One region of the Bradyrhizobium canariense genome, then DNA from elsewhere that is predicted to be linked to it. Evidence: predicted binding sites of a transcription regulator. Region 1 holds the regulator's gene; each other region holds the start of a gene.
What was found. Region 1 encodes PhoB, which activates phosphate uptake and scavenging genes when phosphate is short. Its sites were predicted from a motif close to TGTCATNNANCTGTCAT; they were not measured.

Region 2: a site for PhoB is predicted at 2,788-2,804, ahead of BLV09_RS26325 (phospholipase C). Genes of this name have one in related genera too.
Region 3: a site for PhoB is predicted at 2,377-2,393, ahead of BLV09_RS12460 (inorganic phosphate transporter). Genes of this name have one in related genera too.
Region 4: a site for PhoB is predicted at 1,723-1,739, ahead of BLV09_RS26960 (Z1 domain-containing protein). Genes of this name have one in related genera too.

The regions. Positions count from the first base shown of each region.
Region 1 is NZ_LT629750.1:4,764,899-4,769,357, forward strand. It holds gene BLV09_RS22690 (aspartate aminotransferase family protein) at 1-308, opposite strand, end outside; gene BLV09_RS22695 (GcrA family cell cycle regulator) at 789-1,298, shown strand; gene phoB (phosphate regulon transcriptional regulator PhoB) at 1,475-2,176, opposite strand; gene phoU (phosphate signaling complex protein PhoU) at 2,190-2,906, opposite strand; gene pstB (phosphate ABC transporter ATP-binding protein PstB) at 2,918-3,739, opposite strand; gene pstA (phosphate ABC transporter permease PstA) at 3,736-4,459, opposite strand, start outside.
Region 2 is NZ_LT629750.1:5,538,638-5,543,096, reverse strand. It holds gene BLV09_RS26330 (cytochrome-c peroxidase) at 1-924, opposite strand, end outside; gene BLV09_RS26325 (phospholipase C) at 1,021-2,667, opposite strand; gene BLV09_RS26320 (MFS transporter) at 3,027-4,310, opposite strand; gene BLV09_RS26315 (SDR family NAD(P)-dependent oxidoreductase) at 4,340-4,459, opposite strand, start outside.
Region 3 is NZ_LT629750.1:2,591,903-2,596,361, forward strand. It holds gene BLV09_RS12445 (putative DNA modification/repair radical SAM protein) at 1-187, shown strand, start outside; gene BLV09_RS12450 (UdgX family uracil-DNA binding protein) at 187-1,632, shown strand; gene BLV09_RS12455 (ferritin-like domain-containing protein) at 1,708-2,205, opposite strand; gene BLV09_RS12460 (inorganic phosphate transporter) at 2,439-4,061, shown strand; gene BLV09_RS12465 (M20 aminoacylase family protein) at 4,180-4,459, opposite strand, start outside.
Region 4 is NZ_LT629750.1:5,683,386-5,687,844, reverse strand. It holds gene BLV09_RS26965 (ABC transporter substrate-binding protein) at 310-1,530, opposite strand; gene BLV09_RS26960 (Z1 domain-containing protein) at 1,819-3,648, shown strand; gene BLV09_RS26955 (hypothetical protein) at 3,638-4,114, shown strand; gene BLV09_RS37470 (hypothetical protein) at 4,151-4,459, shown strand, end outside.

The sequences.
Region 1 (4,459 bases):
GCCTCGGCGCCGGAGTTGGCGAAGAACACGAAGTCGGCAAAGCTTTGTTCGCACAGTCTTGCGGCGAGCCGTTCGCCATCCGGGCTCTTGAACAAATTGGACATGTGCCACAGCTTGGTGGCCTGTTCCTGCAGGGCTGCGACCAGATACGGATGCGCGTGGCCGAGTGCGTTTACCGCAACGCCGGAGGTGAAATCGAGATAGCGCTCACCGTTGGTTGCGATCAGCCATGCGCCTTCGCCGCGCTCAAAACCGAGATCGACTCTGGCAAATACGGGAAGCAAATGCGACGTGGCGCTCTTGGTCATGGCGATCACTGAAAGTTAGAGCCGACTGCAATGCGCGAATTGCGCGATGCAGCAACAATAGGCCGGAAAACAAAACGTGCCGCCTTTTAGGGGCGGCACGTGGCGGGCATTCTATGCGCACGGCGATAAGTGTCAACCGGCCACAGGGCGTCCAAACTGCCACTGTCAAGATTCCGAATCTCCGTAAGATCCCGGTGCGGTGGAAAAATCGAATTGCAATGATTAAATCACGGAACATGTGGACGCACAGACGCGGACTCTTGCGCCCGAGTCACGCCATATTGTAGCGTCTGGGCTGTCGGGTACGACATCTCGTGCGGCGGATCTGATCCTCTAAGTCCTATGTGTTCGGCGTACACGTTCGGGCGCGCTTTCTGCGCCCGGCGAGGGCTAAGGGATTCTGACCGCAGGGATTTTTAGAGATTTAGATCGCAGCGCCGTCCCAGGTAATGGCCGGTGCGACGCGAAGGGATGAATGCGATGACGGTATTGACCTGGTCGGACGATCGCGTCGAGCAACTCAAGAAGCTCTGGGAGGCCGGACTTTCGGCCAGCCAGATCGCGGCGGAACTCGGAAATGTGACGCGAAACGCCGTGATCGGTAAGGTGCATCGGCTTGGCCTTTCCGGCCGCGCCAAGAGCCCCTCTTCGGCAGCGCCACGCCAGCGCAAGGCGCGGCCGGCCCAGCACATGATGCGGGTTTCGCGGCCGGTCTCACGCGGCAACACTGCACTGGCCCATGCCTTCGAAGTCGAGATGGAGCCGGATCCGATCGCCTATGACAACGTGGTGCCGATGAGCCAGCGCCTGTCGCTGCTGGAGCTCAACGAGGCCACCTGCCATTGGCCTGTCGGCGACCCTTCCAGTCCGGAGTTTTTCTTTTGCGGCGGCAAGGCGCTGTCCGGCCTGCCCTATTGCGCGCATCACTCGCGGGTGGCCTATCAGCCCGCCGGCGACCGCCGCCGGCAGCCGTCGAAGCCGGCGCGGTAAGATCGACTTACGACGATTTATCTGCGAAGATTTGTTGCCGTCCCGGCAAAATGCCGGGACCTATAACCACCGGCGTTCGTGGTTATGCAAGCTGGCCACTTCGGCTCATTAAAATTTTACATCAGGGGTTATGAGTCCTGGCGATGGCCGGGACGAGAGCTATTTAATGCGGCTCGTTACTCGACCTTCGCAAAGCGGTCGTCGAGCGCGTAGCCGGCACCACGCACGGTGCGAATAGGATCCTGTTCACGGCCCGGATTGAGCAGCTTGCGCAGCCGTCCGATGTGCACATCCACCGTACGCTCATCGATATAGATATCGCGGCCCCATACGCTGTCGAGCAATTGCTCGCGGCTGAACACCCGTCCCGGATGCTCGAGGAAAAATTCCAATAGCCGGTACTCGGTCGGACCGAGATCGATCGGACGCCCCGAACGCGCGACGCGGCGCTTCTCGCGATCGAGCTCGATATCGCCATAGGTGAGTACGGTGGCGAGGCGTTCGGGACTGGCGCGGCGCAAAAGACCCTTTACCCGCGCCAGCAATTCCGGCACCGAGAACGGCTTGACGATGTAATCGTCGGCACCGGTCGCAAGCCCCCTGACCCGCTCGCTTTCTTCGCCGCGCGCGGTCAGCATGATGATCGGAAGCTGCCTGGTCTCAGGCCGCGCCCGCAACCTTCGGCACAGCTCGATCCCGGACAACCCCGGCAGCATCCAGTCGAGCACGATCAGATCCGGAACACGTTCCTTCAGCCGTGTGTCGGCGTCATCGCCGCGCCCGACCGTTTCAACGTCATAGCCTTCGGCGTCCAGGTTGTAGCGCAGCAGCGTGGTAAGCGCTTCTTCGTCTTCAACCACCAGAATGCGCGCGCTCATATGCAGCCTTCCCTCAGTTTCCGGGTACGGTTGTGGCAAACGTCGTCATGTCGCCCTTCGGGCGCTTGTCGAGTATCTGCTGACCTTCGATCATGTAGAACACGGTTTCCGCAATATTGGTGGCATGGTCGCCGATCCGCTCGATGTTCTTGGCGCAGAACATCAGATGGATACAGAAGCTGATGTTGCGCGGATCTTCCATCATATAGGTCAGGAGTTCGCGGAACAGCGACGTGCAGATCGCGTCGACTTCCTCGTCGCCCTTCCACACCGTCATCGCCGCCGGCAAATCGTGCGCCGCATAGGCATCGAGCACGGATTTAACCTGCGACTGCACCAGGTCGGTCATATGCTCGAGGCCGCGGATCAGCTTCAGCGGCTGAAAATCGCTCTCCAGCGCCGCGACCCGCTTGCCCATGTTCTTGGCAAGATCGCCGATCCGCTCGAGATCGGTCGCGACCCGCATGGCGCCGACGATCTCGCGCAGATCCACCGCCATCGGCTGACGCCGCGCAATGGTCAGAACCGCGCGTTCCTCGATCGTGCGCTGCAGATTATCGATCTCAATATCCGAAACCACGACATGCTTGCCCAGCGCGACGTCACGACGGATCAGCGCATCGACGGATTCGGTAATCATGCGCTCGGCAAGGCCACCCATCTCGGCGACCAGCCTGGTTAGTTCCTGAAGATCGCTGTCGAACGCCTTGGCGGTGTGCTCAGAAGCCATGTTCTATCTCCTCAGCCGAACCGGCCGGTGATGTAATCCTGGGTGCGTCGATCGCTCGGCGAGGTGAAAATCTTGTTGGTGTCGTCGAACTCGATCAGCTCGCCGAGATACATGAAGGCGGTCTTGTCCGAGACGCGGGCGGCCTGCTGCATGTTATGGGTCACGATGGCGATCGTATAGTGCTCGGCCAGTTCCTGAATCAACTCCTCGACCTTGGCGGTCGAAATCGGATCGAGCGCCGAACATGGCTCGTCGAACAGGATCACTTCGGGCCGCACCGCGACGGTACGGGCGATGCAGAGCCGCTGCTGCTGGCCGCCGGACAGGCTGAGACCAGAGGCGTTCAGCTTGTCCTTGACCTCGTTCCAGAGCGCGCCGCCGCGCAACGCCTTCTCCACGCGGTCGTCCATTTCGGATTTGGAAATCTTCTCATAAAGACGGATACCGAAGGCGATGTTTTCATAGATCGTCATCGGAAACGGCGTCGGCTTTTGAAATACCATGCCGACGCGCGCGCGTAGCAGATTGAGATCGAGCTTGGGATCGAGAATGTTGGTCTGGTCGAGCATCAACTGGCCGACGGCGCGCTGCCCCGGATAGAGATCGTACATCCGGTTGAAAATCCGCAGCAATGTCGATTTGCCGCAACCGGACGGACCGATAAAAGCGGTGACGCGATTGGTGCCGAGCGTCAGATTGATGTTCTTCAGCGCATGATGCTCGCCGTAATAGAAGTTCAGGTTGCGCACGCTGACTTTGGCCGGGGCATCCGGCAACGGCGCCGCAGGAACGGGTCCGCTCGAACTACCCACGGATACAGAGACTTCGTTCATTTTGCAGCCCTCTCGGCGCCAAGATAACGCGCGCCAATATTCAACGCGAGTACGGTTAGAGTAATAAGCAAGGCCCCGCTCCAGGCGAGTTCCTTCCAATAAGCGTAGGGGCTTTGCACGAAGTTGTTGATGGTCACCGGCAGGTTGGCCATCGTCTTGGTCAGATCGAGGCTGAAGAACTGGTTGCTCAGCGCGGTGAACAATAGCGGCGCGGTCTCGCCGGCAACACGCGCGGTTGCGAGCAGGACGCCTGTGATCAGGCCGGAGCGTGCAGCCCGGTAAGCGATCCGCTTGATAACGAGCGAACGCGGCAGCCCCAGCGCCGATGCCGCCTCGCGCAACGGGTTGGGCACCAACAGCAGCATATCTTCGGTGGTGCGGAGCACGACAGGGATGACGATCACGGCCAGCGCCAGTGCACCGGCCAGGGCCGAGAACCCGCCCATCGGCACCACGACGGCGCCATAGATGAACAGGCCAATGATGATGGAGGGTGCGCTGAGGAGAATGTCGTTGATGAAGCGGATCACCGAGGTCAGGTGATCATGCTTGCCGTATTCGGCGAGATAGGTGCCAGCGAACAGGCCAAGCGGCGCGCCAATGCCGACGCCGATCACGGTCATGATGACCGAACCGATGATCGCGTTCAGCAAGCCGCCTTCGGTCGAACCCGGCGGGGGCGTATTCTCCGTAAAAAGCTGGAGACTTAAGCCCGCAACT
Region 2 (4,459 bases), 770 kb from region 1:
TACGCCATCGAGCGTCGCCCGGTCGATATGGCAAGATGAGCAATTGCCCTTCTTGGGGTCGTCGAACAACTTCAGGCCGCGCGCTTCCGCTTCGCTGAGGACGGCCTTGCCGGCGAGAACGGCGTCGTATTTGCTGTCATACGGATGGAAGCTTGGATCTTCCGTTTGGAATCGCGCCAGGGCGAACAGCGCTTCGTCCAATGCCAGCTCACGCTGGTTGAATATATTCGCCCCGAACAGCTTCTTGATGTCGTCGGCATACGCAGCGTGTTCGAGTCGCTCAAGCAACTCAGCGGTGCTGTGATTGTCCATCTCGTTCGGATCGAGCAATGGTCCCAGCGCCTGAAGCTGCAAGGTGTTGGCGCGACCATCCCAGTCGAGCCCGCCGCGCGGGACGTTGGCCTCCGCCGCCGCGCGCGCCGCGCTATTGGCGTCAGCCTTGGCAACCGTGGCAACCTTGATCTGGCCTGCCGGCGCCCCAGCGGGGGCGACGTCCGGCGGGGGCGGATCGTTATCCGCCATTTCCGTGCTTGGACCGATCGAGAAATTCGGATCATGCTCCAGATAGCGCAATGACGGAACCGCGCGCACACCAGTCCGCTTCAGGTCCGGTCCGCCGAATTGCACCACGAGGTCATTGGGGGGGCCGTAGGCATGCGCGGGACTGTGACAAGACGCACAGGCGAGTTGCCCGGACCCGGACAGTGACGGATCGAAAAACATTTTGCGCCCGAGTTGCGCGACCGCCGAGAGCTCGACCGCGGCCTCTGGACCGTTGGTGGATTGATTTGCCGTAGGTTGGCTCGCCGCAGCAAAGGGATCTGCGGCCGAAAGAGATATCGTCAGCATGGCGGAGAAAAAGACTGATAGCCGGATCGGCCATGCACGGAACGACGTCGATACACGCTCGAAAAAACGCTTCATCGGAAACCCGGTACAAATCAGCGAGAGAATAAAATGACAAATTGGGACGGATGGATTGTCTCCATCCGCCCCAGTCTCTGGTTCCGAGTCGTTCGGTTATTGTTTGGTACCGAGGCTCGCATTGAGCAGCAGCTTCGGATTCGGTGCCTGGCTGAAGTTGAACATGTTGTTGATCGGATTCGCGATCGTGTCGAACGAACCCTGACCGATCCGCTGGCTGCTAAGCCAGTTGTCTTCGACGAACCGGATGATCGAGGATTGATCCGTCAGCGTATGATCGACGAAGTTCGGCTTTGCGTAGGGCGAAATGACCAGCAGGGGCTGACGCGTACCGTAGCCGCAGCGTCCTTCAACCGGCTGACCATTCACGCCGGGCAGCGGCGTGGTGAGCGCACCGGTGGTCCCGGGCAACGGGTTGCATAGCTGCGGTCCGCTGAACGTGTCCTGCGCGCTGGTCGACGGGTTAATGACGTTGTTCATATGGTCGTACCAACCATCCGAGTCGTCATAGGCGAGGATCACCGCCGTGCTGCTCCATTCGGGGCTCTGTTGCAGCATGTTGATCACATTGACCACGAAGGTCTGTTCATCGAGCGGATCCGAGTTGCTCGGATGAGCGTCCTGGATCGCCGGAGCCTTGAGGAAGCTGACCGACGGCAAGTTGCCAGCCTGAACCGCCGCGAAGAAGTCGTTGGTGTCATACTGGTGATTGGCGCCGCTATCGAACGACGTGCCGATCGACGTAACCGAGGTCGGCCGCGTGTGGCTGAGGTTTCGCGTCGAGGGATAATACTGGAACGGCTGATGATGCGGAACATAGTCGGCCACGTTGGAGCCGACCGTTACCGAGGAGGTGCTTCGCGCGCAACCGGTGGTGCCATTGGCGTTCACGGCCTGGATATTGAAGCCACCCTGAAACCAGCCCCAGCTGATGTTCTTGGCGTTCAGCAGGTCGCCAATATTCTTGCCGGTCATCTCGGTCGTCGGGGCCGTCGTCGAGGAGCAGACGTCGCCATGGGGATCGCTGTCGCCGAACATCGTAAAGCCACCCTGGCCGTCAGCGACGATGTTGTTGATCGTGTTGCTGGGGCTGGATCCGTTGCTCGCAGCGAAGCCCACCGCGCCATTGGTCTGTCCCGAGATCAGGTCGACGGCGCCGGGCGAGGATGGGCCGAATGTCGAGCTGTATGAATTGTCGCTCAGCGCGAAGTGCTGCGCATAATTCCACATCGCTGTGACGGTGTTGCCGTCGTAATAGCCCATCACGAGGCCCTTGGTGTCGAACACGCCGGTGCCGCCGGTGCCGGCTGCGCCGGTGTTTTTGGGAAACAGATCCATCTTGCCGCCGTCGAAAGCGGCCTGCTCGGGATTGTAAGCGTGATTTTGGCTCGAGGTATGAGCCTGTGAGCGATCAAGACGGAACGGGTTGGTGGCGCCGGTGCCGTTGGCAGGGTTCAGGTTCGGATTGTTGCCCAGCAGGGCCGGGGTGAATCCGTTGACGCTCGGCGTATTCGGAGCGGCCGTGAAGGCGGGTTCACCGGGCGGGTTTGTCGCGGTCGGATAGGAGCCGAAATAGTGGTCGAACGACTCGTTCTCTCCGAAAATCACCACGACGTGTTTGATCGGAGTGGAGGTTGGAAGCGCATCTTGCGGCGATCCGGCAAACGCCGGGCTTTCGCCCTGAGCGGCCAACAGTATCGACAGGCAAAGGGCAGACGCAGCCCTGCTAACGTTGCGTTGCATGGAGCTCTCTTATTCTGATGAAATATAAACGAACGCCCCTGATCCGACTGGAAGACAGAAACGACCTTTGACAGGTTGCGGCGTTATAGGTTCACCGCGTGACACGCGAATGTTTGCCGCGTGACATGGAAATGACGCGCGAGTGAAACACGCGCGCACTGGAAATCGGAGCGAGCCCGTTCGCTATTGGACGTTTGCGACGTGCGAGATTTGGTGAGGCACGAATTTGCGCGGAGCATTCGGATATCCGACGTGGATCGACGTGGCAGCGGAAGCGTCGCCATGCTGGGATGGTGTGATTGGCCTTGACGCAGTTTCATTTCGTCGATGCAGGAGCAACCGGGCTAGCCCGATGACGCTTAGGGACCGCAAGCCCCCGTCTCCGCATCGCTTTGAAATTTCGGCGACATCAGGGAATAGCCGAACGCAGCCAGGCTCAGCAGAGCGATGACGCCGGCGCCAACGTCGATCGCGAGCCCCAGCCCTTCAGACCTTGCAAGGACACCGAGCACCAGCGCCACCGTGCCCATGGACAGATAAGCGACGAGGTACAGCGCTGCAAAGATGCCGCCGCGATGCTCCGGCGTGGCCGCACGATTGATCAGGGCCAGGCCTGCGAAAAACAGCAGGCTATATCCCGTCCCCGCGGTCGCCGTCGCGACGAGAAAGATCGGCAATGCATGGCACGCTGAGGCAAGCGCAAGCAAGCCAACGCCGGCGGCGGAAGCGAAGGCTCCGGATGCCATGGCCATGCGGGGATCAAGACGTCTTGCAGCGACGCCGACGATTCCCGACACGATGGCGAACAGCGACAGGATCGCGCCGTTGACAAATGCGTTCGACGAACCGACGAGATCGTGAGCGACCTGGCCGCCAAGCGACAGGATCAGGACGCCATGCGTATAGGCGGTCAGCACTGCCAGCGACGCCAGCGCGAAAACGCCGCGCAGATTCGGCGGAACGGATGGCGTTCGTATCCGCCAGCGATCTGCACTGGCGCCGCCCTGGCGCGGCAATCCCCAGCTCGCGACGAACAACATCGCCAGAATTGCGAACAGGAACCAGAATGGCAGCCGGGTCGGATGCGGGGCATATTCGATCAATGCGCCGCCGAGCAGCAGCGCCGCGGCAAAGCCCACCGCTTGGGCGGCGGCGGCAACCGAGGCCGCGCGCTGCGACTGTCCTTCCGCGGCGAATTCCACCATGGCGGCCGTGGAAGGACTCGCCGTCAGACCAACCCCGATTCCCATCAGCGCCCGCCCGGCAAAAAGCCAGGCGACATCGGGCGCCACGGCAAAGGCGAACACCCCGGCGAGCGACATCGCAAGTCCAATCAGCATCGTCGCGCGGTGGCCGATATGGTCCGACAGATCGCCAAACCCCAGCAGCGTGAGAACGACCACGATCGGGTAGATCGCGAAAATCGCCGTCGTCGTGGTCAGCGCCAGATGCCACTCTTCGGCATAGATCCGGTAGACCATCGCGGGCGCAGCACTTGTCCATAGCGTGTGCGCCACCACGCCGGCCGAAACCCAGAAACTGGCGCGGCGGCCGAGAACGAAGCGGCCGCGATCGCGGGCAACACCGGAAGTCGGCTGCCCGCTTTCGCACGCCATAGAGGTCAAACAGATGCTGTCGGTCATGACCCTCGTCCTTGCTTGAGGCTGTCGGCCTACAGTTTCGAGCCGCCATCGACCCGGACGGTGTCGCCATTGACCCATCGCGCATTGTCGGAGGCCAGGAACGCGACGACGTCGCCGATGTCGTCGGGTTGCGCGAGCCGCTTCAGCGC
Region 3 (4,459 bases), 2.2 Mb from region 1:
CATCATCGCCACCCGCCGCGTCACATCCATTCGCGTCGCCGATCTGGCCCGGCTGCACATCCCCCGAAACAAGGCTTTGCCCTTCGTCGTTCTCAGCGATCACCGGCCGCCACCGCATCTTTTGGACGATGCGCGGCTGGCGGAGCGGTTCAAGCCGAAGGCGAAACAGCTCGGATTTGGCTTCTGATGCACCTCATAACCCTCGACAACGAAACAGATTTCGATGGCTGGCGTAAAGCTGCGCGGGCATTGGCGCTGAACCATGTGAACCCGTCCGACGTGACATGGACGCTGCGCGGCAGCGAGCCCGAACTGTTCGAACAAGCCGCCGAAGCTCCACCGTTTGAACCGGCGTCAGGCACTTTCAACGTGTCAGCCAAATTCGTCGAACTGGCGCAATCCGCGATCCTGCACCGCGATCCCCAGCGCTTTGCGATCCTCTATCGCCTGCTGTGGCGGTTGCGCAGCAACCACGATCTGCTTGACGTCGCGACCGATCCCGATGTCGCGCAGGTCACGGCAATGGCCAGGGCCGTGCGCCGCGATGAACACAAGATGCACGCCTTCGTCCGCTTTCGCGAAGTCGGGCGCGAACAGAAATCGCATTTCGTGGCCTGGTTCGAACCTGAGCATCACATCGTCGAGGCGGCCGCGCCGTTCTTCGCGCGGCGTTTCGCCGACATGCCCTGGTCGATCCTGACCCCTGACGTCTGCGCCCATTGGGACGGCCATGCGGTCTCCATGACATCCGGCGTCGGCAAGGCTGACGCGCCGAGCGAGGACCGGCTGGAGGAAACCTGGCGGCGGTACTACGCCAGCATCTTCAATCCGGCCCGGCTGAAGGTGAAAGCCATGCAAACCGAGATGCCCAGGAAATACTGGAGGAACCTGCCGGAAGCCTCGATCATTAAACCCTTGATCGCCGATGCCGAACGCCTGGCCGGTGCCATGATCGCCAAAGCCGCAACCGAACCGCATAAGTCCCAGAAACGGCCGGAGCCACCCATGAAACCCCCGCATGCAGGATCCGGCACTATCGAAGCGTTGCGCGAGGAAGCAGCCGATTGCCGCGCCTGCCCGCTCTGGAAAGATGCGACGCAAACCGTGTTCGGCGAAGGTCCGCAGCACGCGCAAGTGATGCTGGTCGGCGAGCAGCCCGGCGACAAGGAAGACCTCGCCGGCAAGCCCTTTGTCGGACCGGCGGGACAGATGCTCGACCGGGCGCTGCAAGAAGCCGGCATTGATCGCACAAAGACTTATGTCACCAACGCGGTAAAGCACTTCAAGTTTGTGCCGCGCGGCAAAATCCGCCTGCATCAGAAACCGAACACGCCGGAGATCAGGGCATGCCGGCCATGGTACGAGCGCGAACTGGCCTCAATCCAACCCGCGCTGGTGGTCGCGATGGGCGCAACCGCGGCGCAAAGCGTGTTCGGAAAAATCACACCGATCAACAAGCACCGTGGGCGCCTGATTGACCTCCAGGACGGCATCAAGGCGCTGGTGACAGTGCATCCATCCTATCTGCTGCGATTGCCGGACGAAGACGCCAAGGCGCGGGAATATCAGCGCTTTGTCGATGATCTCCGGATTGCCGCCGATTTGTTGAAAAAAGCCGCGCACGCGGCCTGAATCTTCCTGGAAACGCCGGTCGATCGACCGTCATGCCCGGCTTTTCGCCGGGCATGACGGGTTCGACGCCTGATCTCAGGCTGCCGCGGCAAGATTGACTGCGGCTTCCGCGAGCGTCGTCAGGCTCTGGTCGGTTTTCTTCTCTTCCTGCAAGGTCTGATCCAGCAACCGGACCACGTCCTTCATGCCGAGCTGCTGCGCCCACTGCTTCAGCGTGCCATAGCGGGAGATTTCGTAGTGCTCGACGGCCTGGGCCGCGGCAAGCATGCCGGCGTCGAGCGCCTCGCAGCCCTTGTACTCGTCCATGATCTCCTTGCCCTCATCGAGGATGCCCTGGATCGCGTCGCAGGTCTTGCCGCGCGCCGGCTTGTCGATCAGCTCGAATATCTGCTCGAGGCGTTCGACCTGGCCTTCGGTCTCGCCGTGATGCTTTTCGAACGCCGCGCGGAGTTTGTCGGAACTGGCAGCTTTGGCCATCTTCGGCAACGCCTTCAAAATCTGCTTTTCGGCGTAATAAATATCCTTGAGCGTATCGAGAAACAGGTCGTTGAGGTCTTTGTCCTTGGCGGTCATGGCACGCTCCTTCTGAGACGTCACTGAAATGCGGGGTCTACCCGGCAGCTCAACGTCACCTCCCAAGCAATGTTCCTATCATTTCAAAAGGAAAGCCGCGGAGACGCCTGGCGCGGCCGACCGGACCGAAGCTCGATTTGACGGCATCTCAACACAGGACTTTCGTGGCCATTTCACGTGGCTGTCACATCGATCGCGCAAAGTCCGGGCACCGGATTTTGGAGAAATTTACCATGAGCGACGTTGCATTACCTGGTTCGATTGAGCCCGCCGCTAAAAAAGGCCCCAACCTCGATGGCGGGATTAATCCGCTGCAGGGCATCATCTACATGGGGGTGGTTGCGGCTGCGCTCCTGTTCGTCGCCTACAGCATCTATTCCGACGTCGACGCGACCGGTACGCGGGTCACATCGTACCTGCCCTACCTTATGCTCTTTGTCGCGCTGCTGATTGCGCTCGGCTTCGAATTCGTCAACGGCTTCCACGACACCGCAAACGCCGTCGCCACGGTGATTTATACCCGCTCGCTGCCTGCCAACGCCGCCGTGGTCTGGTCGGGCATGTTCAACCTGTTCGGGGTGTTGCTCTCAAGCGGCGCGGTCGCCTTCGGCATCGTGTCGCTGCTCCCCGTCGAACTGATCTTGCAGGTCGGCAGCAGCGCCGGCTTCGCCATGGTCTTCGCCCTCTTGATCGCAGCGATCATCTGGAACGTCGGCACCTGGTATTTCGGCCTGCCGGCGTCGAGCTCGCACACCCTGATCGGATCGATCATGGGCGTCGGTATCACCAATGCCTTGCTGCGCGGCCGTAACGGCACCTCCGGCGTGGATTGGTCGCAGGCGGCCGGTATCGCCAAGGCGCTGCTGCTGTCGCCGCTGTTCGGCTTCGTGCTGGCGGCTGTGCTTCTTTTCGTCCTCAAGGCGGTATTGCTGCGTGTTACGCCGGCCTTGTTCGGCGAACCGGTGGGCGATCAGCCGCCGCCATGGTGGATTCGCGGCATTCTGATCCTGACCTGTACGCTGGTCAGCTTCTTCCATGGATCCAACGACGGCCAGAAGGGCATGGGCCTGATCATGCTCATTCTGATCGGAACGGTGCCGACGGCCTATGCACTGAACCGCGCCTTGCCCGAAAGCCAGATCGAGCAGTTCAGCACGAATTCAATCGCTGCCAGCAAGATCATCGACAGCAAGGCCGCCGGCTTCAACGTGATCGGCAATCCGCGGCCGGCTGTGACCAACTATGTTGCGGAACATGAGATCAACGAGGGCACCTATCCGTCGCTGGCCGTGCTTGTCTGCGACATCAGCGACCAGGTCCATCAGTACGGAACGCTGGCAAAGGTCCCCGCCGATCTCGTCGGCAACACCCGTAACGACATGTACCTGGTTTCCGAAGCCCTTCGCTTCCTGATGAAGGACAAGGAAAGTGAACTCAGCAGCGCTGACGTTGCGACCCTCAACAGCTACAAGGGATCGCTCGACAGCGCGACGAAGTTCATTCCGACCTGGGTGAAAATCGCCGTCGCCATCGCGCTCGGTCTGGGCACGATGATCGGCTGGAAGCGCATCGTCGTCACCGTCGGTGAGAAGATCGGTAAAACCCACCTCACCTACGCGCAGGGCGCCTGCGCCGAAATCACGGCAGCCGCCACGATCGCGGCGGCCGATGGGTACGGCCTGCCGGTTTCGACCACTCACGTGTTGTCGTCGGGTATCGCCGGTTCGATGGCGGCGAATGGGTCGGGGTTGCAATGGTCGACGATCCGCAACATCGCGCTCGCCTGGGTGCTGACGTTGCCGGCCGCGATGATCCTCTCGGGCTTCCTGTATTTGATCTTCTCGAAGCTGTTCTAACCGAACCATTCGCCGCAGCCAGCGGCGGACCGAGAACCAACAAAAAGGCCCGCGTGACAGCGCGGGCCTTTTTCTTATCGATGCTTCTTTGTGGACCTCACCGGGCCGGTGACCGGCCTCACGCCGCCAGCGTGTTCTCGACCAGCTTGATCCAGTACGACGTGCCATACACGATAGCCTCGTCGTTAAAATTATAAGCGGGATGATGCAGCCCGGCGCTGTTGCCATTGCCGCAGAAGATGAACGCGCCCGGCCGGGCCTCCAGCATGTAGGCGAAATCCTCCGCCCCCATCAGCGGCGGCATCTCGTGAACGTTGGCATCTCCGGCGACTTCCTTCGCTACCTGCGTCGCGAGGTCCGTCTGCGAGGAATGGTTGACCACGACCGGATAGCCGCGT
Region 4 (4,459 bases), 920 kb from region 1:
TGAACCGGTCCATCAGCAGACTCAGTTCGCCTCTCCCCGACGGGGAGAGGTCGATTTGCTTCCGGCGATGCCAACGGGTCGCGCGAATGCGCGCCCGATGACAGGCTCCGCGTCGTCCGGTGCAAATCGGGTGAGGGGGCGCCGGTCTAACGAGAGACCGCAACCCCTCTCCCCAACCCTCTCCCATCGAAGTCGGATATATCCGACTTCGACGATATGAAATGCCCAACTCGCGTAAACCCGAGTTGGGGTGGGAGAGGGAGCAAACCTCCGTCGCTGCTCGATCTCGATTTGATCAGCCCCCACCCCTCACGGCGTCTTCACATACGGACATCCGCCCTCGCTGAGCGGCCGGAACGCATCGTTGCCCGCCACCGTCGAGAGATATTCGTAGAGATCCCATTTGCTTTTGGACTCCTCGGGCTTCTTGATCCGCATCAGGTACATGTCGTGCACCATGCGGCCGTCCTCGCGGACCACGCCGCCCTGCGCGAAGAAATCGTTCACCGGCATCTTGCGCATCTGCGCGATCACGGTCTCCGCATCGACGGAGTTGGTCGCCGCCACCGCCTTGAAGTAATGCCGCAGCGCCGAGTTGACGCCGGCCTGGTAGGCGCTCGGCATCGCGCCATGTCGCTTGAAGAATTCCTCGCCGAACGCGCGCGTCTCCGGCGTGCGGTCCCAGTAGAAGGAATCGGTGAACAGCAGGTCGTGGGCGTGCGCGAGGCCGAGCGCCGGCACGTCGGTGATCGTCACCTGCAACGCCACCACCTGCATGCTCTGGCGGATGTTGAACTCGTCGGCCTGCGCGACCGCATTGCGGAAATCGCCGCCGGCATTGGCCAGTCCCAGCACCTTGGCGCCTGACGATTGCGCCTGCAGCAGGAACGAGGAAAAATCCGCGGTGTCGAACGGATGGCGCACCGCGCCCAGCACCTTGCCGCCGGCGGCGACCACGGCCTTGCTGGCATCGCGCTCCAGGGCCTGGCCGAAGGCATAATCGGCGGTGAGGAAGAACCACGGCGTGCCGCCCCGCGCGACCACGGCCTTGGCGGTCGCGTTCGAGGAGGCGTAGGTGTCGTAGGTCCAGTGCACGCTGGTCGGCGAGCACTGTTTTCCCGTGAGATCGGAGGAGCCGGAGCCCGAGATCAAAAACAGCTTCTTGCGCTCGCGCGTCAAATTCTGGATCGCCAGCGCCACCGCCGAGTTGACGCCTTCGGCGATGACATCGACGCCCTTGTTGTCGATCCAGTTGCGCACGATCGCAACCGCGACATCCGACTTGTTCTGGTGATCGGCGGAAATGATCTCGATCCGCCGCCCCGCGACGGTGCCGCCGATTTCCTCCGCCGCCATTTGCGCTGCGACCACCGAACCCGTGCCATTGCCGTCGGCATATTGGCCGCTCATGTCGGTGATGATGCCGACCCGCACCACGCCCTCTTCCGCGCGGACCGGACCAGCCGCCGAGAACAAGGCGAGGCCGAGCGCGACGAGCAATGTGAATGGCGCAGCCACGATGGTCTTCATGATGCCTCCCCTAACTTCTTGTTTTGATTGGGGGACATTGATTGCAGGGTTTTGGCGCTTCGGCAATGCCGGGCCGGGCGCGGTCCGGCGTGTAACGTGTCGATCAAGGCCGTGCGGTATCCGGTGAAGCGCGGCGACGCGTTGGGGAGCGGAATGTCAGCCCGCTCGTCTCGACCAAACGACCACCCTCACGCGACTTTTGAATGACATTGCGACACGCCTTCTGGCTTTCCCGCAGACTTAATGCTCGCTATGATCGTACACGTGGGGATTCGAGTAGGGGGCTTTGTGGCCATCGACGTCAACAAACTGAGGCAAATCGCAGCTCAGCGTGACCGATACCAAGCTCAGCTTAGCCGTCTTAAAAAGCTAGGCAAACAGACGTCATGCATCGAAGCAGCAGTTTCGAGTGCGTGCGACACCTTGCAAGCCGACACAAATTCCTTCGTCATTTACGGCGAACCGCAAAGCGGCAAGACGGAAATGATGATCTGCCTTACCGCAAAGCTTCTGGACGACGGGCATCACGTTATCATTCACCTGCTAAATGATAGCGTGCAGTTACTTCAGCAAAACCTCGATCGATTTCAACGATCTAATCTGTCGCCTGCCGCCCGGAATTTTTCCGACGTTATCGATCCAGAGTATTCGTTCGCTACCGGCTTTCACGTTGTATTTTGCAAGAAGAACGCAAGCGACCTCGCCAAACTGAACCAAAAACTAGAGAGAGTACGGAAAAAGGTCATCATCGATGATGAGGCCGATTTCGCTACACCGAATGCGCTGATCAACAAAGGCGATGTAACGCGCATCAACGCCTTAATAAAGCAGCTGATCAGCCGCGACGGCATCTACATTGGAGTTACCGCAACGCCTGCGCGATTGGATCTCAACAATACATTCGATAACGATAATGAAAAGTGGGTCAATTTCCCACCTCACGATGCCTACACCGGGCAAGACGTATTCTTTCCACTCGATACCGAACTTGGTTTTTCGCTGCAGACCTTGCCTGACTCCGACGATAGTCCGAAGTATCTGCGTGAAGCCATTTTCCGATTCCTTGTCCGAGTGGCCGCGCTTAACTTATCGACCGGCACCGACGAAAACTTCTCAATGCTAATTCATACAAGTGGCAAGAAGCTTGATCACAGATCAGACAAGAAGCCAATTGACGATGTAATGAACGCGCTGTCCGATGTTCATTCCAAAAAATTCGAGGCTTACACGCACGAACTCGATAAAATCGCCGCCAAGCTTTACGGCGCTGAACAATCTGGTCGGATACTCGGATACATTGTCCGGAATTGCGATCAGACAACAACTATCATAATGAATAGCGAGCGAGATAAAAACGTCGACTTCAAATCGGCAACATCACCGGCGGCTATGTTCACGTTCGTCATCGGAGGCAACATAGTCTCCCGTGGAGTAACGTTCGACAATTTGCTTTCGATGTTCTTCACACGAGATTCAAAACATAAGATACAGCAAGACACGTATATCCAGCGGGCACGCATGTTCGGGTCGCGCAAGAAGCACCTCCCGCACTTTGAACTAACAATCCCTGAGCAACTGTATCTCGATTGGCAACGCTGCTTCGTCTTTCACAAGCTCGCGCTCGAAGCCATTAAAACCAAGAAGGGATCGCCTGTTTGGCTTGCTGACCAACGCATCGCGGCGGTGGCGTCAAGCAGCATCGATAAGGCAAATGTACTGCTTGATAAAGGAGAGATGTCGTTTCCCATTTTTGACTACTCTCCCGAAATCGAACTGATTATTAAACAGACTAACGACCCCCTCGTTTGCCTCAAGCAATTACAGCATAAGATCGGGAGCGACTCTTTACCCGACTATCTGATTCGCTATGTGCAGCGCATCCTTCCAAATGGCCCCAGTTCTATAGCGGTCCACCCATCCAGCACGATCGAACACATGAAAGACGCCGACAAGGTCAAGATCGAACGAACGAAGGGCTTATTCGGGCAAGTTCGACGCGATTTTCCTGACGCCGTGCATCACTTCAAGATTTTCTTCAATGGTCAAAACAAGGCGCGAGTTATCTACAAGTTCGATGGCAACATTAGCTTTCTGAAGAACGCAAAAAATGCTCGATGAATATGAGTTTTACCAAGGCGTCGTGCTTCGGCAATTGGCAGTCGAGACCGACTATTCGGTCTCCTTTCGACCATTTGTGCGTGAGGGACGCATTAATGCGTTTGTGGTGAATGGTAGAGTTGGCGTCTACGTAAAACATTCCTCGAAAAGAATGTCGCCTTGGCGCTTCTCGTTCACGATCGACCAAGCAGCTGACCTCCTCGACCTCGAGCAAAGGTTTCCCGATTCGTTTGTGGTGTTCGTTTGTGGGACGGACGGCCTCGTTACATTATCATTTGCCGACCTTCATACCATCGTCAGCTTCCATGAAAGCGAGAACGCTTGGGTTAGCGTCACGCGGCCACCGAGAGCACAGTATGACCTCGCCGGGAATAGGGGAGAGCTGCAATACAAAGTCTCAAGAGGGATCGGAGTGATTCCAGAAACTCTAAAGGCGCGAGTGCGAGAGCGATATGCTGCAATTTGAAGTGACGATTCGTATCTCTCGGCTCCGGGGTAACCCGTGAGTAAAAGCTACCAGAAGACGATCCACGAAACGCTCGGACGCGATCCTGTTCATCCTTTCCCAGCCCGAATGGCTCCGGGAATTGCCCTCGATATTATCTCCGCAGAACCAGAGCCAATTCGCGTGCTCGACCCCATGATGGGATCGGGCACGGTACTCGCCGTCGCGCGCGCCCACGGTCACACAGCGGTAGGCATCGACATTGACCCCCTCGCCGTTCTTCTCGCTCGCGTTTGGACAACCCCGGTCCATGTTAGCAGAGTCGAACATAAGGCCGCCGAGGTGCTCAAGCGAGCAAAGGATGAT